Regions from separate parts of the Vibrio sp. SCSIO 43136 genome, predicted to be linked through region 3. Evidence: predicted binding sites of a transcription regulator. Region 3 holds the regulator's gene; each other region holds the start of a gene.
What was found. The regulator CRP, encoded in region 3, controls carbon source genes, mostly activating them, when cyclic AMP is high. The targets are predictions, from matches to a motif close to TGTGANNNNNNTCACA.
Positions count from the first base shown of each region.

Region 1: a site for CRP is predicted at 4,756-4,771, ahead of recB (exodeoxyribonuclease V subunit beta). Genes of this name have one in related genera too.
Region 2: a site for CRP is predicted at 4,460-4,475, ahead of udp (uridine phosphorylase). Genes of this name have one in related genera too.
Region 4: a site for CRP is predicted at 2,243-2,258, ahead of deoD (purine-nucleoside phosphorylase). Genes of this name have one in related genera too.

Region 1 is NZ_CP071848.1:2,435,456-2,443,191, forward strand. Features, by position in the region: gene recD (exodeoxyribonuclease V subunit alpha) at 1-1,088, opposite strand, end outside; gene recB (exodeoxyribonuclease V subunit beta) at 1,081-4,674, opposite strand; gene recC (exodeoxyribonuclease V subunit gamma) at 4,886-7,736, opposite strand, start outside.
Region 2 is NZ_CP071848.1:1,063,023-1,070,758, forward strand. Features, by position in the region: gene J4N39_RS05060 (SLC13 family permease) at 21-1,439, shown strand; gene J4N39_RS05065 (response regulator) at 1,450-1,923, shown strand; gene J4N39_RS05070 (zinc/cadmium/mercury/lead-transporting ATPase) at 2,002-4,278, shown strand; gene udp (uridine phosphorylase) at 4,564-5,322, shown strand; gene J4N39_RS05080 (porin) at 5,783-6,847, shown strand; gene J4N39_RS05085 (DUF1887 family protein) at 7,022-7,736, opposite strand, start outside.
Region 3 is NZ_CP071848.1:268,626-276,361, forward strand. Features, by position in the region: gene astD (succinylglutamate-semialdehyde dehydrogenase) at 1-872, shown strand, start outside; gene J4N39_RS01280 (DUF1338 domain-containing protein) at 883-1,674, shown strand; gene crp (cAMP-activated global transcriptional regulator CRP) at 1,781-2,413, opposite strand; gene J4N39_RS01290 (phosphoribulokinase) at 2,656-3,525, opposite strand; gene J4N39_RS01295 (YheU family protein) at 3,732-3,947, opposite strand; gene J4N39_RS01300 (hydrolase) at 3,904-4,923, opposite strand; gene J4N39_RS01305 (TIGR02444 family protein) at 4,934-5,398, opposite strand; gene J4N39_RS01310 (ABC transporter ATP-binding protein) at 5,395-7,317, opposite strand; gene kefG (glutathione-regulated potassium-efflux system ancillary protein KefG) at 7,440-7,736, shown strand, end outside.
Region 4 is NZ_CP071849.1:538,063-545,798, reverse strand. Features, by position in the region: gene phrB (deoxyribodipyrimidine photo-lyase) at 1-308, opposite strand, end outside; gene J4N39_RS17150 (MerR family transcriptional regulator) at 326-1,123, opposite strand; gene J4N39_RS17145 (YbgA family protein) at 1,113-2,063, opposite strand; gene deoD (purine-nucleoside phosphorylase) at 2,371-3,081, shown strand; gene J4N39_RS17135 (lactate dehydrogenase) at 3,104-4,573, shown strand; gene J4N39_RS17130 (hypothetical protein) at 4,739-6,229, shown strand; gene J4N39_RS17125 (GGDEF domain-containing protein) at 6,210-7,736, shown strand, end outside.

The sequences.
Region 1 (7,736 bases), 1.0 Mb from region 3:
AGTAGAATTAACCTAGCATGAGCTGGCATCGCTTGGGCGAGCTTATACATCATGGGTAAATCCACCATGGAGGCTTCATCCACCACCAGCACATCAAGATGCAATGGATTGTCTTTGTTATGACGAAACTCAGCGCTACCCACCACAGAACCTAGCAAGCGATGCAATGTGCTGGCTTCGGTCGGGATAGCTTGTTTGGTCTCTGGAGCCAATGGAAGCTCGTCAATGGCGCTACCTATCGATTCGGTTAAGCGGGCAGCCGCTTTACCTGTTGGCGCCACTAGCTTTATGTCTAACTTCTCATCCGCTTGCTGGACCAATGCGGCAAGCAACTTGGTCACAGTGGTGGTTTTGCCCGTGCCCGGCCCACCTGATATCACAGTAAATCGGCGGGTCAATGCCGTCGCTGCAGCCACCTTTTGCCAGTTTAAACAAATAGATAAAGGCACCAACACATCTAGCTTAGCCAAATCCTTTACTGACTTTGCACTCATAAGCACTTGGTCGATGGTAGGCCAATCCAACCCTTGTGAATCCACCACATCGAGCAAGTCACACACCAACTGTTGTCTTGCAACTTGCGAGCGTTCTTGACCATGGGTTAACGCATTAAATAGATACTTATACTCTCGGCAAAACAGGATATCTAAATCCTGACGCAGTTTGGTTTGCTGATCACCAGTGAGTGCAATTGATTGGGCACACAGACTCAAAAAGTCAGCCAGTTCACTCTCATAACGCCAATAACGATTGAGATAAAGACTGTTGTCTCTTAGTACCAGCGGGGTCGGTTTAGAGCCATCACTGACGCACTCTGATTCTTGCAGTGCTTGCTGCCATAACGAATGGGAAAAACGTGCTTGTAGCCGTTCACCGGAATCTCCGAACAAACCAAAACGCTCGGCAACATTTAAATCATCAAGCGGTACACAGATATGCCCTTTGCCAAGCTCAAAGCTCACCAAACCTGCAAGAAACCCAACCAACTCAGGCTGCTTAGTTTCGAGTGATGCGATAAACTGACCAAACTGGAGATCCAACTGGCGTACCACGCCAACGTGGCAAAGCTCTTTTAAGGTATTAAGCATGGTTTACCTCACCATCAATCAACGTATCTAACTGCTCAATAAATGCCTGTTGAGGCTGGGTAAAGAACACCCCATGGTCACCTTGTCCGTCCATACCTCGCAAGAATAGGTAGTAAACACCGCCAAAATGGGTGTTGTAGTCATAATCTGTAATGCGCGATTTCAAGAAACGATGCAGGGCTAGCGCATAGATTTGGTACTGTAAATCATAACGGTGATCGGCCATCGAATCTTGCAATGCCTGACCGTGGTAATGCTCCACTGTGTCACCTAAAAAGTTGGATTTCCAATCCAGAACATAAAACTTACCGTTGCTCTCAAACACTAAATCAATAAAGCCCTTGAGCATGCCTTTCAATGGCATAAAACCGAGCGCTCCTGCTTGCTTGGACAGCTCATCAAACTGATGCGCTAAAGGGTTAAACTCTGCTGATGACAAGATCTTAATCGGCAACAAGAACTCCATTTCAACCAATCGTTGAGATTCAGGGATCTGATTGAGCACTATCGATGTCGGTGCCAGTGGTGTTGCTAAGACGTTATCCACCAATTGAGTTAATACAGGCAGCCACTCTGCGTCATATTGCTCGCGATCGAGCAGATCTTGGATGATCGCCTGAGTCTGCTCATTGCTAGCAGGTAAGTTAAAGTCCACTTCTTCAAAAAGGGTGTGGAGGAAGGTGCCCGGTCTTGCCCCTTTAGGGAAGGTAAAAATGGTTCGCTCTTCATCCAAGTTATGCCCTAGATCTTTAGCGGCTGCGTCTTCATCAATCTTAACCAGATCAAAATCCGAGGCATTTTGCTGACCATGACTGCCTTGCTTGACCAGCCCTGAGTAGCTGCTGATCCGCCAATCTCGCTCCACTTTGCCAGCAAATTGTTTGGCGGAAAGCTTAGGCATTTCCACTTGCTTGGCCAGATACGGAAACTCTGGCGGTGATGGTAGGCTAACATGCGCCATCACAGGTTGATCTTTGATTAACTCATCGATACAGGCCGATAGTTCACTTGCCGATTTGCTCTCACCTTTTTGGATAAGGTAACCAATGGCACTTTTTTCAACCCCTGTTGGGTCTTTTGATGAACGGCCATTACGGATCGGCGTTAGTCCAACATAGCAGCCGTACACGGCGCGGGTAAGCGCAACATAAATTAGGCGCAAATCTTCTGCGATTCGCTCTTGGTCGGCTTGCTCAATAGACTCTGGCGCTTTGAGCAAATCAACCACAGTATGGCCTGACTCTTGATCATGATAACGCCCTTCACTCGCGGCACGGTAAGCACAGGCAAACGGCACAAAGACTAAGTCATACTCAAGCCCCTTTGACTTGTGAATGGTAACGATTTGCACCAGGTTACTTTCCGATTCAAGGCGCTGAATTTGCTCATCACCACCAGTTGCTAGCCCTTGCTGAATGTCATAGATGGTTTCCGCCATCCAACGCACTAGTGCGTGATCACTTTCAACATCCATCGAGGCTTGTTGCAACAGTTCGGCCAAATGGAGCAAATCGGTCAATTGACGTTCGCCATCTTGTTGGTGCAATAAACGCTCGGCGATATGATGCTTCACCATCACCGCACGGATCATCGGCATCACACCACGCTGTTGCCACAGCAAGCGGTAATCTCGAAACTCATTGAGCAGACTCTCCCAGCGGTTCTCATCTCGATTTAGCTCATCAAGATCCAATGTCGACATGGCGATCAACTGACTCGCGAGGCAAGCACGCAAAGTGCGATCATCCTCAGGGTTAAGTACCGCTTGCAGCAGTCTCAGTACGTCAAAACTCATGTTGCTGGCAAACACACTGTCTCGATTAGAGAGGTAAACACTGGCAATACCTTGCTCCGCCAGTGCTTTTTTCACCATTTTGCCCTCGTGCCCCGTGCGCACCAGTACAGCAATATTGCCCGCTTGAATCGCCTGTTGTTTTTCGCCTTTGGCCAGCCAAGCTTTTTTATTGTCTGCCGATGTCAAAATATGCTGGATCTGAAAAGCAGTCGCATCGGCTAACTGCTCTAGATAATCCCCTTTCGCAACGGGTTGCATCTCTTCATCTTCATACAGCCAAAAATTCAACGCCGCTTGGGGCTGACCATCACATACCCACAGCTTTTGATCTGCGCCCGGCGAAGCATCGACTGGATGAAAAGGAATGTCTTGATCGTAGATAAAAGGTTTATCTGCGTGAGCAAATATCCCGTTGACTGCCGACACCATCGCTGCCGTCGAGCGCCAGTTTGTGCCTAAGGTATAGTGATCGCTCACTTCATTGCGGGCACGAATATAGGTAAAGATATCTGCACCACGAAACGCATAGATCGCCTGTTTAGGGTCGCCAATCATAAACAAGCCGCACTGGTTGTCAGGCAGATAGATACGACTGAAAATGCTGTACTGGAGAGGGTCGGTATCTTGGAACTCATCGATCATAGCCACCGGGTACAGTTTACGTATCCTCTCAGTAAGCAGACCTTGTTCATCCAGATCGACCGCAGCGCTTAACTGGGTCAATAGATCATCAAATGAAAGCCAGTTACGCTCACTTTTGGCTTTTGCCAACATGGCACGACACTCCACCACGGCATGAGATAGAAGTGGCTCTTTCAGACTCGATGAATTCGCTAGAAACTCGTGGATAGCGACAAAAACGGCATGGCGAGGCGGCTCGCCTTTTGGCGTTTTATCGATTAAAACCTGTTGGTCAAAGCGCTCTATGTTGCTAGGTAGGCGTAAACCTGTGTTGTCATCTGCAGCCCACAAGCATACTTGCTCAAACCAGTTGGGCAAAGATTTCTTGGTGTAACTGCGTTTGTTCACCCCTGATGAGGCAATAATGTCCAACAGATCGTCTTGCGACTCCCGCCATAAACTTTTTAACGCTTTGATAGAGGCGAGTTGCTCTTGGTGAGCCGCTTCCAACCCACCTTGTAGTGGTGAGATATTAAATTTCACTTCGCTGCCAGTCAGGTAAGGGGCGACTTCAGTTAACAGGGCTTGTGGCGTTGTCCAGTAATCTCGAACTTGGGTAGATAGCTCCAAGCCTAGCGGGTAGAAGTGTCTGCGCCAGTAATCGGCCACGACTTGCGCTTTAAGCTGACTTTCATCAGTGACAAACTCATTGTTAAAACGACTGCCTGATTCGAAAGCATTTTGCGTTAGCATGCGCTGACAAAAGCCGTGGATAGTATAGATGGCCGCCTCGTCCATTTGACGCTCGGCGTTGAGCAGTAGCTGCTGAGCATAGGCCTTATCTTGCACTTGCTCCAACAGTGGCTTTATCACAGGGTCTTCGCTGTGTTGGCGAGCAAAAGCCAAGCGAGCCTGGTGAATGCGAGCTCGGATCCTGTCTTTAAGCTCAGCTGTTGCTGCTTCGGTAAAAGTCACCACCAAGATCTTATCGACTGTTAGTGGCATTTGATGGCGACTATCATCACTGCCGTGCCCAAGCAGCAGGCGTAAATACAGACCAGCAATGGTAAAGGTCTTGCCCGTACCAGCAGAGGCTTCAATCAAACGAGCGCCATGCAACGGAAAAGTCATGGTATTGAGTGCGCTCGGGCTATTTGTTACCGATGTCATAGGAATTCTTTCTAACCAAATGTGATCAATCACTTAAAAATTAAAACGTCCAACGTTTTGGCTGATTTTATGCGTAGTTGATGCGATCTCGCTCACGGCATGAGTATCATTTTCTCACTAATATCTCTCGCATCGAATTTGGGTACCTCTGACCCTGTGGTCGTACAGCAAGCACCCTACACATAATAATGATTTGCTGGCGACCACCACCCTACTCTTGCTCTTCAAGCGCTAACATAGCGGCCTGCATGACCAATCCAGCTGTTTTCCAAACCTCATCTGACAAGCTTTGATCCCATTGTGGCCAAATGCGTTGGATATATGTATCGCTACCTTCTCCAACAAAAAAGCCGTCTTCAAACGCAGCCGCCATTTTTTTGTGTGCTGACTCTTGTTTGTCATCTAACCACTTACCCTGTTTTACGCATTCGCTCAATCCCGCCAATACGGTTTTAGGGAAGTAAGCCAACGGCTGGGTCAAACCTAAACGATAGAGTCTCAGCAATTCGGCAAGTCGAAGGGTGGCTTCTTCTTTTGGCATTGGTGCAAATTGATAATGCACCACACCTTCTTTTTTAGCGTAGCCAATCAAATGCGTTTTTTTAGCCTCGCCTGTCGCCGCCAAGCACAGGTGATCAATCCACGCCGCCAGTATGTCTTGAGAACGAATACTACCCACACGATAGCGCAACATGCCTGATTGATAGATCTGCTTTAACCAACCGCTGAGGTTCCAAACTTCTCCTTCAACCTCAATTGCTAGTGCCACCTCAACGTCCTCTTGAGGAGTGTAAATCAGTGCATTGATGGTACTAAATAGGTCATCTACCTGTTTGCTTACTGAGCGAAACTCAAGCTCTCCAAAAGCACCTACGGGTAAGCGTCCTTGAGCTTTTTGGCCATCAAAGTATGTGGTTGCAACGTCTGGATTATTTGGCTCTGCCAATTTTGCTTGCAGCAGCTCGTTCTTGAGCTGATAGCTGGTCAATCCGCCTAGAGTAAACGGCTCTTCACTTTCCAGCGCCGCTTTCGGTACAGAGAAAAAGACCTTAAGTCGACGATTAAAGAAATACTGCACAGGCAAACGCCAAAAACGCTGAAGCTCTGCCAGCTCTAGTGTGTAGGGTGGTGTGACATCCCAAAATGCATCTTCTAGTGCATGGTTAAAATCGTCACTGGCTTTACCTTCTCGATTAGCTACAGGCAGCCATTCGCGTGCGTAACTCGGTTGCGCACCAGTAAATGCACTTGGACTGAACGGCATCATGGCGTGATGATGAGTCAAACTGGTCACCAAGGCTTGACCTGAGCGATCCACATCCAAACCTTGATCTTGTTGGTAACAGTAGTTCTGAGCGCAATACTCCATAAGCTCGGTGACCAATACCGAAGGAATACGCTCGCTATTGTCTTGAATCGAACGACCGACATAACTGATATACAGTGACTGTTGAGCTGAAAGTAAAGCCTCTAGGAACAGATAGCGGTCATCGTCACGGCGCGACCTATCCCCTGCTCGAGTGCGACCGACCATCAAATCGAACCCTTCTGGCGGTACGCTGCGAGGATAAGCGTCATCATTCATCCCAAGTAAACAGACCAGATTAAAAGGAATCGAACGCATTGGCATCAGGGTACAGAAGTTGACTTGCCCAGCGAGAAAACGCTGACTGACTCGACTGCCAGAGAGCCTATCATCAAGGTAACTACGGATCACACTCGGACTTATCGCTTGATCAAAACGAGCATCTTCCAACTGCTCATCCAAATGGCTTATTGCATCACGAATGTGTTTTAGCGCCAGTTCATCTTGCAAATCTGGGGCAAAGAAATCATCTAACATGCAGTAAAGCACATCTCGCCACAAAGTGATTGCTTGGGTTTTATCCAGTCTCTGACGGTATTCAATTAAGGTACTTACATAGTGGGCAAGCTTGCCTGCAAGCTCTGCGTCCATACCCTGTACTTCATCGAAAGGCGCAATGGCCCCTGCTCCATCAGCAAACAAACCGGCTTGCTCAGGCATGGCGTAGCCCAGCAGCGCTCGACGCACACCAAACAGCCAAGTGTTTTGACCCAAGGTCGGCAAATCAAACGAGCCAGAAGTAGTATCATCTAACCCCCAACGAACGCCCATTTGCTCAATCCAAGTTTTGGCCAATTCAAACTGATGATTATCAAAACCAAAATGAGCAGAGATCGCAGGAACTTCGAGTAGCTCAAGCAGCTCTGATGCCTCACAACGGCTTTGCGGCAATGCCAATAACTGAAGAAATGCATTCAACAGTGGGCTTTCTTGAGTGGCGCTACGGTCTGAGATAGAAAATGGAATGTAGCGCTCGCCCGGTGCATTACCAAATACGGCTTGGATGGCTGGGCTGTATGCATTGATGTCCGCCACCATCACAATCACATCTCGGGGTTTGAGAGTCGGGTCTTTTTCAAACATTGCCAGCAGGTTGTCGTGCAACACCTCAACCTCACGCATGGCACTATGACAGACATGCAGTTGCAGCGAGCTGTCATTTTCCGCTACCACTTGTTTGTGCAAGCTATCTGTGAGCTTGTCATCATCTTGATGCTCGGTCAGGTTCAAGATATCACTTTGGATCTGCCCCAACAGAGTCGAATTATCCACGTCGACAAACGCTTCGACTTCTTGCGCTTCTAGCTGGGAAAGCAGATAAAGGTTATCTCGCCCTAGTTTTCCCATTGAAGCCAGAAGCCCATTGCCGACTTCTTGCAGGTGCAGGTTTTCTTCCATTGAACCTTTAAGCTGTGGCGTTTCCCCCTGATAGCTAAGCTCTCCTTGCTTCCACTCCACATGCTGGCGTGAACGTGCGGCGACTTTCGCTAGATACTTACGGTCTCGCACTTCACCCCAGTAATACCGGCAAGGGTTAGTAAACATCAAATGCACATCGATGTGCTCACCTAATGCTTTTAAAGCGTCCATATACCTTGGCGGCAATGAAGAAATACCAAACACAAACAGACGTTCAGGCAGCTGCATATCACCTTGTTCAAACTTATCAAGGTGGGCAATAAAGTCTTGATACATG
Region 2 (7,736 bases), 790 kb from region 3:
ATAAGGATGTTTAAAGGACTATGCGCCACTATTATAAGTATATTATTCCACTCTTGATCCCGTTGATCATTTTGCTGTTACCGTTGGATGCTTTTCCTTTTGAAAACATGACGATAATTCAGCAGCGAGTGATAGCTATCTTCTTGCTTGCCGCACTATGTTGGGTGTTTGAGCCTATACCTATCTACGCCACATCCGTGGTGATCATTGTGCTCGAATTGCTACTGCTCTCAGATAAAGGTTTGATATTTTTCAAGCAAGGGGCAGGGGAAGCGCACTTCGGCGAGCTTCTAAAATACAGCGATATCATGGCAACCTTCGCCAGCCCAATTATCATGCTGTTTCTAGGTGGCTTCTTTCTGGCTATGGCGGCAACCAAATACCGACTTGATGTGAACTTGGCTAGGGTGTTGTTGAGACCTTTTGGCAGCGACCCGAAATACGTTATGTTGGGTTTGATGTTGATCACTGGCATCTTCTCTATGTTTATGTCCAATACCGCAACCACCGCAATGATGCTTTCAATCTTAACCCCGGTTATCGCACTATTTGGCCCTAAAGACCCAGGCCGTGTTGCGTTTGCTCTATGTATTCCCGTAGCGGCCAATATCGGTGGTATTGGTACCCCTATCGGTACACCCCCTAATGCGATAGCTCTGAAATATCTTGTTGGTGACAACTACATTGCCTTTGGTGAGTGGATGGCGTTTGGTGTGCCTTTTGTCGTGGTGATGATGGCCTTAGCGTGGTTTTTGATTGTTGCACTGTACCCTGCTGAGCAGAAAGAAATAGAACTTAATATCAAAGGTAAGTTTCTGAAAACACCGAAAGCGATCACGGTGTATATTGTCTTTGGTGGCACCATCTTGCTGTGGCTGATGGGTTCTGCGCACGGCATGAACTCGTATACGGTAGCTTTGATCCCAGTCGCTATTTTCTCTTTAACAGGCATCATCAATAAAGAAGACCTTAAGAAGATCTCGTGGGATGTTTTGTGGTTGGTGTCAGGTGGTATCGCACTTGGGCTGGCTCTCGACAGAACCGGTCTTGCAAAACTGGTAGTTCACAGTATTCCATTTGATGCTTATTCGCCTTATATCGTGCTATTTGGCGCCGCTTTCTTATGTTTGTTGATGGCAAACTTTATGTCACACACGGCGACTGCCAACTTGTTGATGCCAATTATGGCAGCACTAGGTGCGTCAATGACTTCACTTGCTCCATTAGGAGGGGAGGTGACATTGATTTTGGTCGTAACATTTGCCGCCTCACTGGGCATGTCTTTACCTATCAGTACCCCACCAAATGCATTGGCACACGCTACAGGTAACGTACAGAGTCGCCAGATGGCTAAAACGGGTGTGATACTTGGTGTGGTAGGGGTATTACTGAGTTTTGTTTTGGTTTGGGTACTGCATGTCGTAGGCCATATCGGATAAGGAGTAACAGATGGAAAAGCTAAATGTAATTTGCGTCGATGATGAGCGAGAAGTGCTTGGTGCGGTATTGCAAGATCTGGCTCCCTTAAAGAGTTGGATCAATATCGAAGATTGCGAATCGGCAGATGAAGCACTGGACGTAATTGATGAGCTTGATGCCGATGGTGAGCATATCGCATTGATCATCTCTGACCATATTATGCCGGGAAAAACTGGAGTTGAGCTGTTAACTGAGCTCTCTATGGACAGCCGTTTTACCCACTTAAAGAAAGTCTTGCTGACGGGCCAAGCCACCCACCAAGACACCATTGTTGCCATCAATAAAGCTAGAATAGAAAGCTATTTTGAAAAGCCGTGGCAAGGAGAGGAGCTAGTGGCAAGAGCTCGTAACCTGATCACTGAGTTTATCTTTGATCAAGGACTAGATTATTCGCAGTGGCAGCAAGAGCTCGATCAACAAGTGGTATTAAATAGAATACGTTAACAACTATTTATGTCTTGACCTTGGAGTTAACTCCAAGGTGTATATTCATAGCGAATCTATTGTTTCAAGGATAACGCTATGTGCCAAAAACATGAGGCTTGCTGTTCAAGCAAGCCTACCTTTTCTCCTAAAATTTCTTCTTGTTCACCAGCAACACCCCTTGCGATCAAATCGGCTGTGAGCTCAACATCGGCGTGCTGTTCAAGCAACAGTTGCTCAGAGTCTCAAACACCTTTGGAAGACGATGAACCCGATGCTGGTGGCTCCAGTCAAAGCTTTAGCTGGATAGTGGCAGGTATGGATTGCCCAGCATGCGCATCAAAAGTAGAAAAAGCAGTATTGGCAATTCCTGGTGTGAGCACGGCCAATGTACGTTTTGCTACCGAAAAACTGATTGTGCGGGGTGATTCAACACTGAGTGAAAATATAGTGGTCTCAGCCATACAAGAGCTCGGATTTTCTCTAAATTCATCACACTCTGCTAAGCCAGAAACGCATTCACGTTGGAGTTGGCTTGAGAAAAACGCACTTCTGATTGGCCTGAGTCTGGCGATGTTAATCAGTACCTTAATCTCACACTGGTACCCAGACTTTGCTACTTACCTTTTTGCTTCAGTTTGCCTTGTTGGCGTACTTCCTATTGCTAAAAAGGCGTGGCAGTCAGCGCAAACCGGTACACCTTTCTCTATTGAAACCTTGATGACGGTGGCTGCACTCGGAGCACTTTATCTTGGTGAAACTGTGGAAGCGGCGATGGTGCTGATACTGTTTTTGCTGGGAGAGAACCTAGAAGCTTATGCTGCTGGCAGAGCAAGAAGTGGGGTCAAGGCTCTGATGGCTTTGGTGCCGGAAAATGCCACTTTGGTGATAGATGGAAAAATGACCCAAGTGTCTGTACAAAGTCTAAAGCCGGGAGATGTGATTGAAGTTGCCGCTGGCGACAGGTTACCCGCTGACGGGACTGTATCGATGGGGGAAACCAGTGTCGATGAAAGCGCATTAACAGGGGAATCAGTACCGGTCGAAAAATCACAAGGAGATGCAATTTTAGCGGGTTCTGTCGTGGTAGATCGCTCCGTTCAAGTGACGATCACATCAAAGCAAGGGGAAAACGCTGTTGATCGAATTCTTCATCTCATCGAAGAAGCCGACGCCCGCAAAGCACCATTAGAGAGATTCCTTGATAGATTCAGTCGTTGGTACACTCCTTTAATGATGTTGGTAGCCTTGCTAGTCATGGTTATCCCGCCCACTTTATTTGCCCAGCCATGGGAAACATGGATTTACCGCAGCCTTGCAATGTTGTTGATAGCCTGTCCGTGCGCTTTGGTTATCTCAACACCAGCTGCGATTACTTCTGGCCTTGCGACAGCTTCTCGCCACGGGGCTTTGATTAAAGGTGGAGCAGCATTGGAATTACTCGGCTCTATTGAAACCGTCGCTTTTGATAAAACAGGGACCTTAACCAAAGGCCAGCCACAAGTCACCGATGTATTGCCATTTGCCCAATACAGTGCCGAGCGCATTGTTAAGTATGCAGCGTCGATAGAGGTTGGGTCAAAGCACCCACTGGCCTTAGCTTTGGTAGAGTATGCGAACTCAAAGCAGGTCGTATTAGAGCCAGCACAAGAGAAAACGGCCTTGGTTGGTGCGGGAATCAGTGGTTTGGTTTCTGGTGACGCAGTGACCATTTTATCTCCAACAAAAGTGAGCACGCCGCTTGCGACCCAAGTGGCGGAAGCAGTCGCTCGGTTAGAGCATCAGGGTAAAACCGTGGTGGTAGTGACTATCAATCAGCAAGTCGTTGCCGCTATTGCTTGGCAAGATACGCTGCGTGACGATGCAAAACGTGCGGTTGATAGATTGCACCAGATGAATATTAAAACTCTGATGCTAACCGGAGATAACCCAATTGCTGCTCAGGCAATGGCCGAGTCGATAGGTATTGGCTTTAAAGCGGGATTGATGCCACAAGATAAAGTGACTTATGTCGAAGCGTTAAGCGAAACTCATAGAGTTGCTATGGTCGGGGATGGTATTAACGACGCTCCAGCGATGAAATCTGCCACCATCGGCATCGCAATGGGCACAGGGACAGACGTTGCGCTGGAAACTGCTGATGCTGCGCTAACGCATAATCGATTGTTAGAGTTGCCATTTATGATACAGCTTTCTCGCTCAACGCTTGCCATCATTAAGCAAAACATCGCTTTGGCGCTCGGACTAAAAGGCGTATTTTTGGTGACCAGTCTATTGGGTTACACAGGGCTATGGGTTGCGGTCTTAGCTGACAGTGGCGCAACGGCGCTCGTGACACTCAATGCACTTCGTTTGCTTGCTGAGCCGAGAAACTGAGAGGAAAAGTGACTCTGTGACTTTGTACCCTAGGGCGTGTTGATGGCATAAAGTCAGCACGCCCTAGTCATTTTAGACCAGTGTTGACTACACTAAGTGCTGATAACTTAGACAAGTTTGCGTTAAAAGTGTGATGCAAATCGTTTAAACGTGTAATAACAGATGTAACAGCGGCTGTGGTCGTGAGTTGCGTCACGATTCCATAAAGGCTGCTGATGTAGAGTAGCTCCATTCCCTACTAATACCATGCGCATATTAAAAAGATAGCGTAATTAAGGAGCATATATGTCTGACACTGTTTTCCACCTTGGCGTTAATAAAGAAGATCTTGCTGGAGCAACCCTAGCCATTATCCCTGGCGATCCAGCTCGCGTACAAAAAATTGCTGAAGAGATGGATAACCCGACTTTCTTAGCAAGCCACCGCGAATACACGCTTTACCGAGCTGAGCTTGCTGGCAAGCCAGTGGTAGTATGTTCTACAGGTATCGGTGGTCCTTCGACGTCTATTGCAGTTGAAGAACTGGCTCAATTAGGGGTAACGACTTTCTTACGTGTAGGTACAACAGGTGCGATTCAACCGCATGTTAATGTTGGCGATATGATCGTAACGACAGGCTCGGTACGTTTGGATGGTGCAAGTTTACACTTTGCTCCTATGGAATTCCCTGCGGTTGCAGACTTTGAAATTGCTACTGCGATGAAAGCTGCGGCGGAAGAGAGTGGGGCGGCGGTTCATACTGGTGTTACTGCATCAAGCGATACTTTCTACCCAGGCCAAGAGCGCTACGACACTTTCTCAGGTCGTGTGGTTCGTCGTTTCCAAGGTTCTATGCAGGAGTGGCAGGACATGGGTGTGCTGAACTTTGAAATGGAGTCAGCGACTTTGCTTACAATGTGTGCAAGTTCGGGTCTAAAAGCGGGCTGCGTTGCAGGCGTTATCATCAACCGTACACAAAAAGAGATCCCAGATCACACTACACTGAAAGAAACGGAAGCTAGGTCAATAAAAGTGGTAGTGGAAGCTGCTAGAAAAATGCTATAGACCGATACAATTTCCTAACAAACAACGGGCTTTTAGAGCCCGTTTTTTTTGTGCTGTGATTTGTGTCTCATTATTGAATTTATCATTTATAATGAGTTTCCGATGGGTTTTATATGATGTTTTTCCGTGCTACTGGAGTATTTTGTGTGAGTAAAAATGCTAGATGGTGGTGTTTTTATCTATTTATGCAATTGGTGGGGTTCTTGTTAATAAAGAGGTTGGTGAGTTTTATATCACCGAGTTTCGTATTTGAGACTGCATAATTACGCGATTGTATTTGAAGTATATACTCTAGATCAATCTGCTGGTTTTTTAATCTAAAAATAAATAAATTAGATGTTTTTAGGTATTTTGTTGCGATATCCTGCTGCTTGTTACGGTTTCATTACTTTGCTAGTTTACTCCTGAGCTCACCTAGGAAGGGTGAGGACAACAACAAAAAAGTAAACAGGATAGTTAAATGAAAAAGTCACTATTAGCAGTAGTAATCCCATCTCTAATGGCTGCAAACGCAGCAGTCGCAGCTGAAATCTATAAGTCGGAAGAAGGATCTGCCGAGTTTTATGGTCAGCTTCGTGCACAACTACACAAAAACGACGGTGAAGAACTAAAGTATGCAAACGGTTCTTCTCGTATGGGTGTAAAAGGCGAGTACGTTCTTGTTGAAGGCATCAACGTATTCGGTAAGGTTGAATACGGTGTGAAAGCCGCTAAAGACCTAGATAACCGCCTACACTACATGGGTGTAAGTGGTGATTTCGGTAAAGTAACAGTCGGTCGCCAATGGGTAGTTTCTGATGAAACTTGGGGCGCTGATTACTCATACTGGTTCGGTGGTTCTGGTCTACGTCACGCAACTCTTTCTGGCGCACGTCACGATGCTCTTATCAAGTACAACTACGATAGCGATGCATTCTGGCTAGCAGCTAACTACGGTATGGACAACGACGGTGCTAACCAAGAGCTAGCAGAAGTTTACGCTGGTACTTCTTTTGGTGACCTAAGCGTTCACTTTGGTGGTGGTCGTAACACTTCTAATGGCCATGAAATTGGTGAATATGAAGCTGCGATTGATCCAGGTGCAAGTGCAGATATCACTGAGACTAAAAAAGCTACAGCAGATCTTCGCAACACATACTTTGAAGGTACAGCTGAATACTCTATCGGTGATGCAACCGTTGGCTTTACTTACTACAATGCAAAACTTGAGCGTCTAGATAAAGAAGGTCAAATTGATGAGAATGCATTCTCTCTAGCAGGTATGTATTCACTTAACGACAAAGCGACAATCTACTCTGGTTACGAGTACGTTAAGCAAGAGTCTGGTGATGAAGATGGTAACGGTAAAAACTTCTACCTAGGTACGGTTTACAAGTTCAACTCTTGGTCTCGCGTATTTGTTGAATACCAATTCGCAGACGGTCAAACAACTGGTTTCAAGAACAGCAATGCTGACGTAACTGTTACTCCAACAGTGGTAGATAAAGCAAGCAACTTTGTTGTAGGTGCGCGCGTATACTTCTAATCGCACCAACCACAACTTTTCTTTTTGCCCAGCCTAGATAGGCTGGGCTTTTTTAGTTTCGGTAAACGGTAAACGGAAATCGGTTTAAGGGATTAAGGGAAAAAGGGTGCAAGGGCATAGAGAAAGAAAAAAGACTCTGGGTTTACAGAGTCTTTGTTTATTGAGAACAGAGGGTTAGGCTAGTTCGTCGTAGCCGCCGGCTTCTTGGAACCAGGCTTTTAGGTAGTGTTTGAGGTTTTTTAGCTCGTCGGGGCCAATTAATGCCAATCCTAAGTCTTCCGCACGGGTAATGTCGTTGTGACGTAGTGGGCGGAAGCTTACTAACATCGCACGGGCCTGAATACCGCCGAGTAAGTCACGTAACGATTCGAGCTTGTAAAGGGTATCGTCACCATCATCTCTCATGCCTTTGGTTTTACACTCGATGATGTGTAGCTTGTTGTTCACAACTGTCGCTACATCAAGTTCATTACGCACTTCGCGCTCGCCAAGTTGACGATATACTTGAACGTTAAGAGAGCGGTCTTGAATGGTTGGCATCTCGTCTTGGATCTGTTTGACCGTACTATGTACTAGAGTTTCTAACCACTCTCCATTAGAAAAACGTCGAGCGTCTTCGCTAGCAAAGGTTAAAATGCCGCTGTTGTAACTCGCAAGTTCAGTCTTGACCAAATCTTGAATGAGCATATCCAGCTCTTTATAGCCTTGCTGCTTCTCTGTCAGTGCCACATCTAGCTTTTGCTCTTTTCGGCATGTTGTTGCTAGGTAGTTCAGAGTTGCGAGGCCTGGCCCAAGCTCTAACGCATTGCTTGCCCAGCGCTGGCCTAGTTCGTGCAGTTTACGGTCGAGATTTTCAGGGATTTCGATATCAGTAAATTCAGCACGTGCG
Region 3 (7,736 bases):
TGGTGCAGGGCGCCAAAGAAACGGGTGTTGCTTTGGCTGAGGCTAAAGGTATCGACGGCGTACTCTTTACAGGCAGTGCCAATACTGGCCATATCCTGCATAAGCAGTTTGCGGGTCAACCGGGCAAAATGCTGGCGCTAGAAATGGGTGGCAATAACCCGATGGTGATTTCAGACGCCTACGGTGATTTGGACGCATGTGTGTACACCATTATCCAATCGGCCTTTATTAGCGCAGGGCAACGTTGTACCTGTGCTCGCCGCCTATACGTACCTGTAGGGGATAAAGGGGATGCATTGCTAAACGCTTTGGTTACTGCCACGACTAACATTGCCGTAGACCAGCCGTTTGCTGAGCCAGCACCATTTATGGGACCACAGATCTCAGTGGCAGCCGCACAATTTATCTTAGATGCACAATCTCGTTTGCAGCAACTTGGTGGTTCAAGCTTAGTTGAGGCGAAAGCGGGACAAGCGGCATTTGTCTCACCGGGGATTATCGATGTGACCGCCATCAGTGAACTGCCGGATGAAGAGTATTTCGGCCCATTACTGCAAGTGGTGCGTTATCAAGGATTAGAGCAAGCCGTAGAGAAAGCTAACGATACTCGCTTTGGTTTATCCGCAGGTTTAGTCTCCACCGATGATGCCGAGTGGGAATACTTTGTTGACCATATCCGAGCTGGCATAGTCAATCGTAATCGTCAGTTAACTGGTGCCAGCGGTGATGCCCCATTTGGTGGTCCTGGAGCGTCAGGTAATCTGCGCCCTAGTGCTTACTATGCTGCGGATTACTGTGCTTACCCAATGGCATCGATGGAAGGCGAAGCGCCAGTGCTTCCTGCCACCTTATCGCCGGGTGTTCGCCTATAAAGGAGTGTTTATGAACCCTGAAGTTATGTTTGAGCGTTTATGGCAAGACTACATTACTCGTATGTGTCCATCTGCGCACAAAGTGCATCAACTGTTGACCGAAGATGAACCTTTGATCAACGACCACATTGCGTTGAGAACCTTCGCTTTAGCTCCGGTTGGGCTAGAAGTGCTCGCCAAGCCATTTATTGATATGGGTTATGAGCAAGGTGGCGAATACCACTTTGAGGCGAAAAAGCTCTATGCCAAACACTTCCAACACCCAGACCCTAACTTGCCGAAGGTATTTATTAGTGAATTGTTGATAGAGCAGTGCTCAAGCGAACTTCAGGCGATAGTGCATCAGTTAATTGGACAGCTGGATTCTGGTGACTTTGACGATGGTGCATTTCTTTACTCTGGGCGACCTTGGACCTTGAGCTTCGAGCACTACCAGCAACTGGCACAAGAAAGTGAATATGCAGCATGGCTGGCAGCACACGGTTATGGGGCTAACCATTTTACCGTCAGTGTGAATCAATTGACTCAGTTCGCAGAGGTTCAAGCGGTCAATGACCATTTGAGCCAAGAGGGTTTCACCATCAATAGTGTCGGTGGTGAAGTGAAAGGTTCAGCAGAGGTCTTGCTTGAGCAGTCTTCGACCATGGCTGATAAAGTGGTTGTACGCTTTGATGATGGTGAACAAACCATTCCTGGCGGCTTTTACGAGTTTGCTAAGCGCTATCCATCAAGTGATGGTGAGCTTTATCAAGGGTTTGTTGCCGCCTCTGCGGATAAGATATTCGAAAGTACCGACCAGTAAAAACCAGTATGAGTAAAGTTAGCTGTCACAAACTAACTTTCATGAATAAAAAAAACCACCAAACAATGTTTGGTGGTTTTTTAGTATCTTGGTCAGATTTCGTTAATTAGCGAGTGCCGTAAACAACGATAGTCTTACCGTGAGCAGAAATCAGATTTTGCTCTTCTAGCATCTTCAAGATACGACCCACGGTCTCACGAGAACAACCAACAATTTGGCCGATTTCTTGACGAGTGATCTTGATTTGCATGCCGTCTGGGTGCGTCATTGCATCAGGTTGCTTCGCTAGGTTAAGTAGCGTCTGTGCGATACGGCCCGTTACGTCTAGGAATGCTAGGTCACCCACTTTTTGGCTCGTCACTTGTAGGCGGCTTGCCATTTGCGCTGAAAGGCGCATTAGGATGTCTGGGTTAACCTGGATAAGCTGACGGAACTTCTTGAAAGAAATTTCAGCAACTTCACAAGGAGTTTTGGCACGAACCCAAGCGGTACGCTCTTGGTCTTCTTCGAAAAGACCTAGTTCACCGATGAAGTCACCTTGGTTAAGGTAAGACAAGATCATCTCTTTGCCTTCTTCATCCTTGATAAGTACAGCAACAGAACCTTTTACGATGTAGTAAAGAGTCTCTGCTTTTTCACCGGCATGGATCAGAGTACTTTTTGATGGGTACTTATGAATATGACAGTGTGAAAGAAACCATTCTAATGTAGGGTCGGTTTGAGGTTTACCTAGAACCATAATTTTTCACTTCCTCTGCAGGGTATGCTCAGCAGCTTCCGTACGCACTGAGCCAGATTTGATCTGGTCAACTAGCATAGGACGTCGGACGCCACGCTGCAAGCTATCTTGTGTCTCGATAAAGATAGTAACGTGTTTCCGAATCCATTTCTTGACTTTGATCGGGGCTCAACCGTGATCGACTACGCAAAAATGTGCACATCATCACGGCTTGAGGATATTTTTTATACAGTGTCTCACGATTAGCCAATTTTACCGGTTTCAATCAGCTGAACCAGCATCGGCTGCACGATGAGCTCCATAGCAAAACTCATCTTACCGCCAGGCACGACAAGTGTGTTATGTCGCGACATGAATGAGCCGTCAATCATAGATAGCAGATATGGAAAGTCCACGTGTTTCATGCCACGTAGGCGGATCACCACAAAGCTTTCATCCAAACTTGGGATGCCTTTTGCGTTAAGTGGGTTTGAGGTGTCGACCGTAGGCACACGCTGGAAATTGATGTGTGTGCGGGAAAATTGCGGTGTGATGTAATTGAGGTAATCATCCATCGAACGAACGATGGAATCCATCACAGCTTCTCTCGAATGACCACGATCTCGGGTATCACGCACAAACTTTTGAATCCATTCAAGGTTGACGATGGGTACCATGCCAATCAGAAAATCGACGTGTTTAGATACGTTCACATCCCCATCAACAACCCCGCCGTGCAGTCCTTCATAGAAGAGCACGTCACTGTCTTCAGGCAGTTGCTGCCAAGGGGTAAATGTGCCCGGCATTTGGTTGTAAGGCACCGCTTCATCGAAAGTGTGTAAGTAACGACGCACTTCTCCCTGACCTTCCTCACCAAAGCGGCGGAAAAAAGCTTCAAGGGCTGGGAAGTCATTCGCTTGTGGACCAAAGTAGCTGATATGGCGACCTTGTTCTTTGGCTTTACGGATTTCAACGTCCATTTCTGGGCGGGTGTAGCGGTGAAAGCTGTCTCCTTCAACCCAAGCCGCTTTGATGTCCATCATGTTGAACATTTTGCGAAAGGCTTCAGAAGTAGTGGTGGTTCCTGCACCTGAGGAACCGGTCACCGCAATGATAGGGTGTTTAGCTGACATTGACGAACCTTGTCTTTATTATTCCATTTTTGAGTTTGTGTGCATAAGCCAATCAGAAGCTCGATCCACTCTCCCCCTTTCTAAGGGGAAGGAGCGAATATTGCGCTTTTATTATGCCCTGCACACAAAAACATATAGTTGAACTATCTTAGTTGAACTCAACCTGTTTGCACAATCAGAGCGGTAAGACTTCGGGGTGGCGCAAATTATGCTCTTGCAGGGTTTACTTGAATATCCACCGTCTCATGTAGCTCAGAAAAGACGATAACGGCTTGGCCGGACGCTAGCTGGCTTTTCACTTGGGAAATTTTGTCATCAAGAGAAATTTCTTGCGAGCCGTAATCTGTGCCTTCGCGTAAGACGAACTCTTTGATCAAGTTATCCAGTGTTTCTGACTCGATCTGTTGCCACGGAATTATCATTGTTGACCTCTTTACTAACAAATGATGCGTAATAAGCAGGAAGCGCTTCTTCTAGCCACAAGCGGGGTTGCCATAGTGTACCAGTGACAAAGCCAACGTGCCCGCCTCTATCCAGTAGTTGATATTCAATATGGTCAGGCAGGGCAAAGCGAGGGATCACCGCTTCAGTCATGAAAGGGTCATCTTTCGCATGGATCACTTGCAGCGGCACTGAGACCTCTTTAAGTCGCTGTAATCCTGAGCATTGCTGGTAATAGTCGTTGGCACCATCAAAACCGTGTAATCTGGAGGTTAGCAATTCGTCAAAGTCGATCAAGCGTTTGAGCTTAGTGATGTGCAGCTCATTAACGCTGAGTTCTTGATTGATAAGTGGTAGCTTGCGAATGGCATTGCGCTTGAGTGAGCCAAGTAAATACTCTCTATATACTTTGGAAAAACCCTGTTCGATGCGTTCAGCACAGGCAGCAAGGTCAAGTGGCGCTGATACCACGGTTGCGGCAGATAGGAGAGGTTGGTGTTTATACTCAGCGAGATAGTTGACCAACATATTGCCCCCCAAAGAGACGCCTACAGCGACTTTGTCTTGAGTTGGGAAGCGCTTATCTAGCTGCTCGAGAAAGTAACGAGCATCTTGCGTTTCACCACTGTGGTAGGCTCGGGCCTTACGGTTCGGCTCACCGCTGCAGCCACGAAAGTGCATCATTACTGATAGCCAGCCTTGCTTGGCAAAAGCGCGCATCAAACCATTGGCATATGGGCTGTCGAAGCTGCCTTCTAAACCATGAAATAGCACAAACACTGGCTTATTTTGGGCAGCCTTAGGTGACTCACTCCACGCCAAGTCAACAAAGTCACCGTCTGGTAACTCAAGCCGCTCGGTTACTGGGTGGAATAATGCCCTGCGGCGCAGCATTCTTGGCAACAGGGTTTGAACATGTGGATTTTTAAGCCCGATTGGGGCACGAAAAATAGTCATAACGTCGGCTCTATATTTGTGCTGGTCGGGAGAATACGTCAATGAGGTGGTCTGCTCCTAACTGTTTGCAGTAGAGCCGAGTCAGTGACGGAGTAGCGTTGGGTTTTAACGGTAAATGGTTGATGCAGTCGACAAGGTCGGATTGCTGCTGTTTTTCCAATTGCAGTTCAAACTGCAATGCTTCTCGGTAAGTGGTATCAGGGAGTTGGGTTTTGAACTTTTTACGCAGCTCACGATAGCTTAGTAGCAGTGTCTCTGTGCGAGCGAGGCAGGTATGCAGTGTGGGCCAGTGTTTATCATCTAGCCCCAATGCTTGTTCATCTAGCCATTTCAGCAGCAAGACCAAATTGACGTTACCGTGATAGTGGTTTTGCAAATGTAGGCACGCCTCGGCGATCTCCCGCACACCGTAGTATTGCAGGCTAAATTGCCATAGCCTTTCTAGGGTGAGGGAAGGGGCGTGCTCTTGACTCATTGCTGGGTAAACTCCGTTTCCATTTGCTCAAGCTCCTCTTGAGCGGACATCCATTCCATCTCGACCTCTTCAAGCTCACTTTTGGCGCTGGCTTGTAGGGCGAGTACTTGGTTAAGTTTAGCTTTATTTTCAGCTTGGTACAGTTCGGTATCTGCTAACTGGGTTTCAGCCTCTGCAAGCTTTTGGCCTAATTTATCCATCTGAGTTTCGAGTTTTGTCAGATTTTTGCGAATTGGTGCGGTGAGCTTACGAAATTCAGCTTCACGTCGCTTTTGTTCTTTCTTCGCAGCGGCACTGTTTTGAGTATTTTTCTCTGGTGCGTTGGCTTGCAGTTCTTTTTTCTCGACTTTTTGTTGCTCGGTCAGCCATTTGTAGTAGTCGTTTAGGTCACCGTTAAACGGCGCAACTTGGCGGTCGTGAACCAGATACAGGTCATCGGTGGTAGCACGAAGTAAGTAACGGTCGTGGCTGACAATTACCATCGCCCCTTCAAAGGTCTGTAGCGCTAACGTCAGTGCTTGACGCATGTCGAGATCTAAGTGGTTGGTCGGTTCATCGAGCAGTAGTAAGTTAGGCTTTTGCCACACTACAAGCGCCAGTACTAAGCGGGCTTTTTCTCCCCCAGAGAACGGTGCGACTTTTTCCAGCGCCTTATCACCTTGAAAGCCAAAGCTACCAAGGTAGTCGCGTAGCTGTTGTTCGGTTTGGTCCGGTGCAATTTGCATCATGTGCTGAAGCGGGGTTTCTTCTGGGTGCAAAGTTTCCAGTTGATGCTGTGCAAAGTAACCAATTTTCACCCCTTGGGAGTAAGTTAGGTCACCTGCTTTGGCTTTCAGTTCGCTAGAGAGCAGCTTGATCAGGGTAGATTTACCTGCACCATTACGGCCAAGTAAGCCTATTCGACTTCCTGGAACGAGGTTAAGGCGAATTTTCTCAAGAATTAAATTGTCGTCGTAGCCTGCTGCTACCTCATCCATCATCAAAATTGGGTTTGGTAGAGCGCTTGGCTCACGAAACTGAAAACTAAATGGGTTATCAAATTGCGCAGGCAGCACCTTTTCCATTTTTTCTAGGGCTTTGATACGGCTTTGTGCTTGGCGAGCTTTCGAAGCTTTGTAACGGAAGCGGTCAATGTAGCTTTGCATGTGTGACATTTGCTTTTGCTGCTTTTCAAACATCGCTTGTTGCAGCACAAGTTTTTGCGCTCGCTGCTCTTCAAAAGAAGAGTAGTTACCAGTGTATTCGTTGAGTAGCTGGTTTTCGACGTGGATGATACGGCTCACGATTGGGTCGAGGAAATCTCGGTCGTGAGAGATCAAAATGAGAGTACCAGGGTAGGTTTGCAGCCAGCGCTCTAGCCACATCACCGCATCTAGGTCTAAGTGGTTGGTTGGCTCATCGAGTAGGAGTAAGTCAGAGCGACAGATCAGCGCTTGTGCTAAGTTAAGGCGCATTCGCCAGCCCCCTGAAAACTGGGTAAGATTCCAGCTCATCCGCTCTTGGCTAAAACCTAGACCATCGAGCAGTTCTGCTGCACGCGCACGAATGGTGTAGCCACCAATGGTTTCAATCTGGCCATGCAATTCTGCGGCGAGCGTACCTTGGTCATTTTGCTCTGCTTGAGTTAGCTTTTGTTCTAGCGCTCGATACTCTCGATCGCCGTCGATGACGTATTCAAGCGCCTGCCTTTCAAGTGCAGGGGTCTCTTGCGCCACCCAAGCCAGTTCCCACTGTTTTGGAATCGAGAAGTTACCCGCATCGATAGAGAGTTCATCTTTCAATAGGGCAAACAGGGTCGATTTACCACAACCATTTTTTCCGACCAAGCCGACTTTATCCCCTGGGTGGATAGTCGCACTGGCTTGTTCGAGTAATGGCTTACCGCCACGAAGAAGTTGAATGTCGGAAAAAGTAATCATGGTGTTTGGTGTTCTCTAGCTTTTAGTGCGTGAAATAGTAGGGGCTAAGTGGATAAATGTCGATCATTATCCAATTTGCGATATGATGGCTAAATGCTCAAAGTTATGGACAACTTATTGATATGCAGGATGTACGCATACTTTCCGCCAATAGCCCCAAGGTGCTGGTGATTTTCGTTCACCCAGACCCAGACAAGTCGATCGCCAATAAAGCGTTGATCCGAGCCATCGAAGGCTTGCCACACGTCACGGTGCATGATCTGTATGCGCATTACCCTGATTTTTTCATTGATGTGCCAGCCGAGCAAAAACTTTTGGTCGAGCATGACATCATTGTTTTCCAACACCCTCTCTACATGTATTCGTGCCCTGCGCTACTAAAAGAGTGGATGGATAGAGTAATAGAAAAAGACTTTGCC
Region 4 (7,736 bases), on a different replicon from region 3:
TACTCTAGATTGCTGTGAATTGCACTTACACCAACTGTTTCAGCGAGCGTCGCCACAGCCTCCGCACTATCTGCGTAGGTTGGCAAGGATGAACAAAGTAGCGGGATGCCCAACTCAGCGAGAGACTGTTTGAGGCAATGTAATCGTCTATAAGTTAGGTCTGTCTGAATAGGGGCTACATTATGAGACTGCCAAGTTAATGGCGTAGCGGTATAAACCGCCACCACTGGCTGCCCCGACTTAATCGCTTGCAAAAGTGCGGGGTTATCAATGGTACGTAAGTCTCGTCGAAACCAAATTAATTGCATATCAACCCCGATTGAGTCTAATTGAAATGTAGTGTAGTCAGCAGTTCACAAGCCTCGAGCTCACAATTAACCTGCTGTTTTAGCTCTTTGATATTGCTGACCAACTTAGCAGGGATATCTTGGCTGGCATAAAAATAGACGGCGGTGTACAACTCTGTCGCCAGCATATCCTTAAGACCGCCAAGGTCTTCAACGGACTCGATTAAAACCACTCTATTACCTTGCTCGACCTTCTGAACCAGCTCCATACGAGCGTGGATTGAACCAAAAGCATCAAAGCTAACCATCAGGAGCTTATTTTTTTTGCCAGCCTTGTTTTCTGCGTCGACAATTTTTCCAACGACACTAGTCACGACAGAGTTAAAAAGCCCTAACTGCAGAGACTTTTGACTGTTCTTGACCACTTCCAAAGTGGTTAAAATAGGCTTTATTGCTTGCTCGATGACGATATGGCTTGGGTATTCTTTAAAAATGCCGCTCAATATCTGTTCGCTCTTGGTGTACTGCAGCTTTGCAATCGCAGCCAAGACTGATTCAACTTCTGCAAGCTGTGGCGCTTCATCTTGCTGCTCAAAAACTGGAGATGAGTCCGAGTTGAGTAGCTCTTTGACTTTACCAATGGATACGCCTTTCTCTAACCAGCTCTGAATCGTCTTTATTAATTCGATATCGGCATCAGAATAAAGACGATGCCCTTTCTCAGTGCGTTCTGGCTGAACCAAGCCATAGCGGCGCTGCCAAGCTCGTAGTGTGACTGGCTTTACGCCCGTTTTTTCTGAAACATCTCGTATTGCGTATTTTGGTTCACATCCCATATCTTAAACGTAACTCCTGTGGGTAAGGCTGAAAGAAACACTGCTGGGACAGATACTCGTCAGGGTGAAGACTCAAATGGTGCTTGATCAGAGTCAACGGGGCGAGTAACGGAGAAATACCGCTACGATAATCCAAAATCAATTCCGCTAGCTCTTTCTTTTGCTGCTTGTCCAACGAGTTTTTCAAATATCCTTGCAAATGCATCAAGACGTTAGTGTTTGTCTTGCGGTTGGCACGGTGTTTCAAGGCATTCATAAACAGCAATCTATATTCATTGATAAAAGAATCAATGTCTACATCACCCAAGTTTGCAACTAAGCGACCGAGTTCCTTGTAGGACTCTGGGTGGTGCGCCATCAAGGTCAACTTGTAGCGAGAGTGAAATGCAACGACCTTACCAGCGGTTGGGTTGTCACCCATGGTTTGATAAAAGTCACTCAATGCAAACACGCGTAGAATGAAGTTCTCTTTCAAGTATGGGTCGGTCAAGCGGCCATCTTCTTCAATAGGTAACCAAGGCATGTGCTCGATCAGTTTTTGTGTGTACAAACCTACCCCAATTTTCTCCGCATTATGCTTTGAGTAGACTTTGACTTTCTCCATGCCACAAGTTGGAGAGTTGCGACATACCACGTAGCCACACAGTTGCTCATCAATCAACTCTCGTGCCTTTTGGTCGGAAAATGCCACCATCTTATCGGTATGTTCGTTGTCTGTATTCTTCGTCTCGACCAAAGCAATGCGTTCCCCTTTAAATTGCAAACGAATGGTTGGTCTTGGTACCGACATACCGATCGCCACTTCAGGGCATATCGGCATAAACTCTACGTAGGGGCTGAGCTCCTTAGAAAGAAATGCGCTGGTCTTGTGACCAGAGTCGAAACGAACTTTGTGGCCAACGACACATGCGCTCACACCAATCTTAATTACGTTTTCCATAACTCACCCTCTACAAGTTTTTTGTTTGTACAACTTTTATAGCACAACCCTAAAAGTTGTACAAACATTTATCATGTACAACATGAGTTTTCTCTGTACAAGTAAGCAAATCGATTGCCTTCCCCCTTTCAACAGAATTAGTTATCAATGACCAAAAAAAAGTATAACCTCAGTGTTTTTGTGACAACCGTCGCAAGGAGCTCCTGTTTACAAGGCTAATATTGCATCCAACGAAACAACTTATTTCAACAATATTGGTAATACACTGTGCTCCTTCCACAGTTACCAAGCAATGGAGTTCAACTTTATGGCTACCCCACATATCAATGCACAAGCTGGTGATTTTGCAGAAACTGTTCTGATGCCAGGTGATCCACTACGTGCAAAGTACATCGCAGAAACCTTCCTAGACGATGTAAAGCAAGTATGTGACGTTCGTAATATGTTTGGCTACACAGGTACATACAAAGGTAAAAAAGTATCTGTGATGGGCCACGGCATGGGCATTCCTTCGTGCTGCATCTACGTTCATGAGCTGATCGCAGATTACGGCGTGAAGAACATCATTCGTGTGGGCAGCTGTGGTGCTGTACGTGATGACGTTAAACTGATGGACGTTGTGATCGGTATGGGTGCTTCTACCGACTCTAAAGTTAACCGAATCCGTTTTGCAAACCATGACTTCGCAGCCATTGCTGACTTTGGACTGTTAGAAGAGTCTGTAAAACAAGCCCGTGAGCTAGACGTACCAATCAAAGTGGGCAACATCTTCTCAGCTGATCTGTTCTACACACCAGAGCCAGAAATCTTCGAAACGATGAAGAAGCTAGGCATCTTAGGCGTCGATATGGAAGCCGCTGGTATCTACGGTGTAGCCGCAGACCTTGGTGCAAAAGCGCTAACTATCCTTACCGTATCTGACCACATTCTACGTGGTGAGAAACTTTCTTCTGAAGATCGCCAAAAATCGTTCAATGACATGATGAAAGTTGCTCTAGAAACGGCGATCAATATTTAAGAATTATCCCGAGGGGGCGATTGTGTCGTACGACCAACTACCAAAGGACGCCGAAGGTCTGCAACTCAACTTTTGTAAAACATTGGCGTGTGACAACTTTGGATTGAGTGATGCAAAGCATTATGTTTTGCAGCACGCAAACCCAAAGCGTCCAGCGATGGTTTGTCGAGAATGCGGTGCTTTCCCCCCCTTACTTAATAATCAGGAGGTCGTTAACGAACTGACGCGTTTACGCCACGTTCACAGCGACGGCCTTCCTGCCTGCCGAAACCCTGAGTGTGATAGCTTTGGTAAAACGGTACATACCCACAAACATCTCTACCATTCATTTGGCTTTAGCGGCGATCGTCAGAGATACCGCTGTAAAGTTTGTCAATCGACCTTCGTTGATAAATGGTCGGGAAGTAATGCCAAGATAACCCTGCAAGAAGTTTTGCTCGGTTATCTGTTCACAGGCTATTCGGTACGAGAAATCTGCCGAAAACTTAGCATCAACCCAAAAACCTTTTACGATCACGTTGATCAAATTGCTAGTCGTTGCCGACGCAAACTTGCGATGTTTGACGCTCGCTGGTTAAAGCACGCCGATAGCTTTACCTTGGCCTCTCAATACACCCCGCTACAACCAAAAAGCAATAATGGCGTATTTTGGTTTGTTACCTGCGACGCAAATTCTGGCTATGTACATAGTCAGCACGTGAACTACTCTTTTGATGAAGAGCCTCAAGGCACTGAACTACACAACCCTTATGAATTTCCCGCTCGCTTTGTTTCGAGTGAATATTCTCCTGAAGGTGCAGCGCTACCGAGCACCAACAGCGACAACCTACGCCAGAAAATTGACCATAAGTATCAACAAATTTTGGCGCGTGGGAATGTCGAAGATCCTATGGGTAACCTCGCCGCTTTCAATCACCCATCAAAAGGGGCACTGATCAGGCCGCCATACACCAGCTATGCGCACTATCTGAATATCCTTAACTCTTGTGGCGAAGATAAGCCCGTCATTTTGTATATGCCTCAAGACCCTGTGCTGCGTTCGGCGGCGTTAAGCATTTACCGTAAACCGATCCAAAACAAAACTGCTGACTTAATCTATGTAGAAGAAGACAGCCAATGGGATGCGGCATATACCGACCAAAAAATTGACATCGTGCATGTTGGTTGGTGGCGTGACCGATGGGCGATTAAGTCGCACCAGAAAGCAAGTAAAGGCATCTGTCATCTTGCTGGGGAGCGCAACGATAGCGAATATTGGTTGAAGCATGCAACCACGAATCAGCCTGAGTTTTATCAGCAAAGATTCCACGTTTTGTTTGAAAGCTTTGTCAATGAGCCCCGCAGGAAATTACGACCAGGTGGTCTTTTACCGCTGCTAGATATTTTCCGTGCATGGCATAATTTATGCTACCAACATAAAGATGGATTGACGCCTGCTCAGCAAATGGGCTTATCAGACAAACCTTTGACGCTTAAAGCACTCTTATCCTGATTCACGGTCAAAAATTGAGCAACCAGCCAATTGAACGCCGGGCAAAAAGACGACGATTCAGCAAAATGCGGCTATGATCATTGTATTAGCGGTATCTACTTAAGTGACTGCACCGTATAATGAATATTGCTATTGGTAAAAAACTCAACTGCTTGGACTCAACTTTTGGATAAAGCCCAACTTCTGGTAGAAACTGAACTCGAACAGCTTAGGAGTCGTATCGATGTCGATCCTGATACTACTCTTATGCAAGCCCAACAGTGCTTAGCGCGAGCTCAACAGTTAATCTTTCACGACGGCGAAATTCTCGCCCAAATCATCATTGCCAAATGTTATTGGAGCTTGATGGATTACCGCAATGGTATGAAAGCGATCAAATTCGCTCATACCCTGCAAAGCCGTTTAGAAAATGACAACTACCTGCCTGAAATACTCCATGTGTTTGCCCAACAATATTGGGGCCAAGCAAAATACTACTCCGCACAGCAATATTGGATTAATGCGCTCGAGCAATCAGCTCTGGTTGGTGAAACCGCCATTGAAATCGAATCTTTGATTGGCTTAGGGAACATTTGGCGCATCACAGATGATGTGCAACTGGCTCGTTCAACTCACGAACTCGCAGTTAAGGTAGCCAATAACGCCAGAATCGATTGGTTAGAAGGGAAATCTCGAATCCTTTTAGCATGGGATTACTACCTACTCAATAACTACGTTGAGATGCTTTCGGTGCTTGATGGCGCAGAAGAAGCGCTTAAATATCACCAAGACCCAACGTGGCGCGCCGAGATCTTAGATTTTCGCGGTCTAGCACTCATTGGCTTAGAGCGGTTAGAAGATGCAGAGCAAGCCACGATTGAAGCGCACCAACTCGCGGTTAAGCACGACCTCAAGTGGATGAAAGCTCACTCTTTCATTAGTCGAGCGCGTCTTGAACTTATCCGCAAAAACTATGTTGATGCCGGTGAACTGTTACTTGAAGCCGAAGCGGCGGCCAATAAATTTGATAACGGCGAGCTTTTGTCTCAAATCTGTTTCCAGCAATCTGTGGTGGCTGAAGAGAGCGGCGATTACCAACACGCACTCAATGCGTTTAAGAAATATCGCCAATATTCCATCCAGATGCAAAAAGAGCAAACCAATCGCATCGGAATGGATAAAGCTCGAAGTTCGAAAAGACAACTAGAGCAACGCGCTCGTAAACTGATCAACCGAATTCGTGGTCAGATGGAGTTCAGCCGCGAACGTCGTTTCTCTAATGCCGTCTCGGAGACCTACTGGTGGGAACAGTTGGTGCTCTATAAGTCTGAGCTCAAAATGTCGAACCATGCAGTGATCATCATTAAGCATGAAGACAGCAACTTCCTAGAGATCTGCATGGAGCTTGCGCACTGTTTATGCAGCCGTGATGACTTACTTTCACAGCTCGATAAGCAGCGCATCGGATTGTTGATTGCGGAAAAAGACCAAGGTGCACTGCATCTCTTTAAAGTTCTCGAACAAATGGTTTCCATCTACCCATGGAAACGCCGTGGACTCAAAGGTGATTCACCAACACTGTCATTACACAACATTTTGACTTTCCCATTTACTCTCGAGCAGTTGGTCGAGGAAGAGCCACAACTGGAGCAAGAACATGGACGCGATCCTAACTAAAGTCTCCGATGCCGGATTAGACCCGGCCTCGGTTCAAGGCGAAGATGCGATCATCTTTTGGGACCATGTTCGTCAACACATAGCCACTAATAATGAAGAGCGAGCCCACTGCTACGCAATAAGCTCTCAGTACCGAGTCAAATTAAAGCAGCCTCGCGCCTCAATAGATGAGCTGCGTGCTGCGTTAGAGTTGCTATCCTTGCCTGAGCATGCGGAAGATGTGCTCAATATTAGAGCCAGTTTGGCTGAGCAACTGTTTGATGGCGGTGACTATGCACTCGCACTCAAAGAGTACGTCATGCTATCAACCATGGCGGTAGAATTCAGTGAAATTGATTTTTATGTGATAGCCGTAATGGGCATGGGGAACCTATGTGACGCCTATGGTGATCATCACCGCGCCCTCAAGTACTACATGAAAATCGATGGTATCGACCATGCGATCTCTAGCCGTACCCTGCGCCTTCGCTACAAACTGTATATGGTGTCTTGCTTGATTTCGGTAGGCCGCTTGGTTCAAGCGGAAGAGAAATTGCGAGAGTGTGAAGAGTTAAGTATTCTGGTCAGCGATAAAATTTTGGCTGGTCAAATCATCCTCTATCAAGCACGTATTCAGGGCAAACAGAAGAACCACCTAGATGCACTCAAAACACTGACTAAAGCTCGCTATTCACTGAATAATACCAGCGCCCTTTGGCTCTCGAACATGATGCGTCTTGAACTGGCTCGAAACCTGAACGGCATTGGTCGTATGGACTTGGCAGAAGCGATTCTATACAGCATGACCAAACGTCTAGAAGTGACCAACTCGCCAGTATTGATGCATAAGCTTTATGACGTCATAAGTGGTGTGTTGGAAACTCAGCAGGAATACAAACGTGCATTGGCGTATCAAAAACACGCCTACCGCATTCACTCAGATCTGGTGAAGAATATTCCTATTAGTGAGTTAGCGGGCTCTCAGTTGCGCCGTCTGACACGCTTCGAGCTTCAGCTCAAGCTGATCATGTCTGAGCAAGAAAACCGTGAACTTAAAGAAACCACCGAGACCCAAAAATCGGCAGTGGCTAAGCTGCAACAAGATGTATTTACGGATCCACTGACCAGCCTTCATAACCGTCGTTGGCTGGACGTAAAACTGAAAGATTTGCTGCTTCACAACACGAACTTTGCGTTGATGGTCATTGATATCGACCACTTTAAGTCAATCAATGACGAGTTAAGCCACTTGGTGGGTGACAAAGCGATTGTTAACGTCGCCACTGAGCTTAAATCTCACTTCCGCTTTAAAGGTTCGTCCTGTGTTCGATTTGGTGGCGAGGAGTTTTTGGTCATACTAGAAAATGCCAACATCGAACAAGCGGTGATGCATGCTGAACATTACCGTGAACGCATTTTCCAATTTAGTTGGCTAGATATTCTTGGAGAACGTGGTCTTACCGTCAGTGTGGGCGTGACTCTTCATAAAGAAGGGGAAAATACTCAGCGTACTTTCTACCGAGCGGAT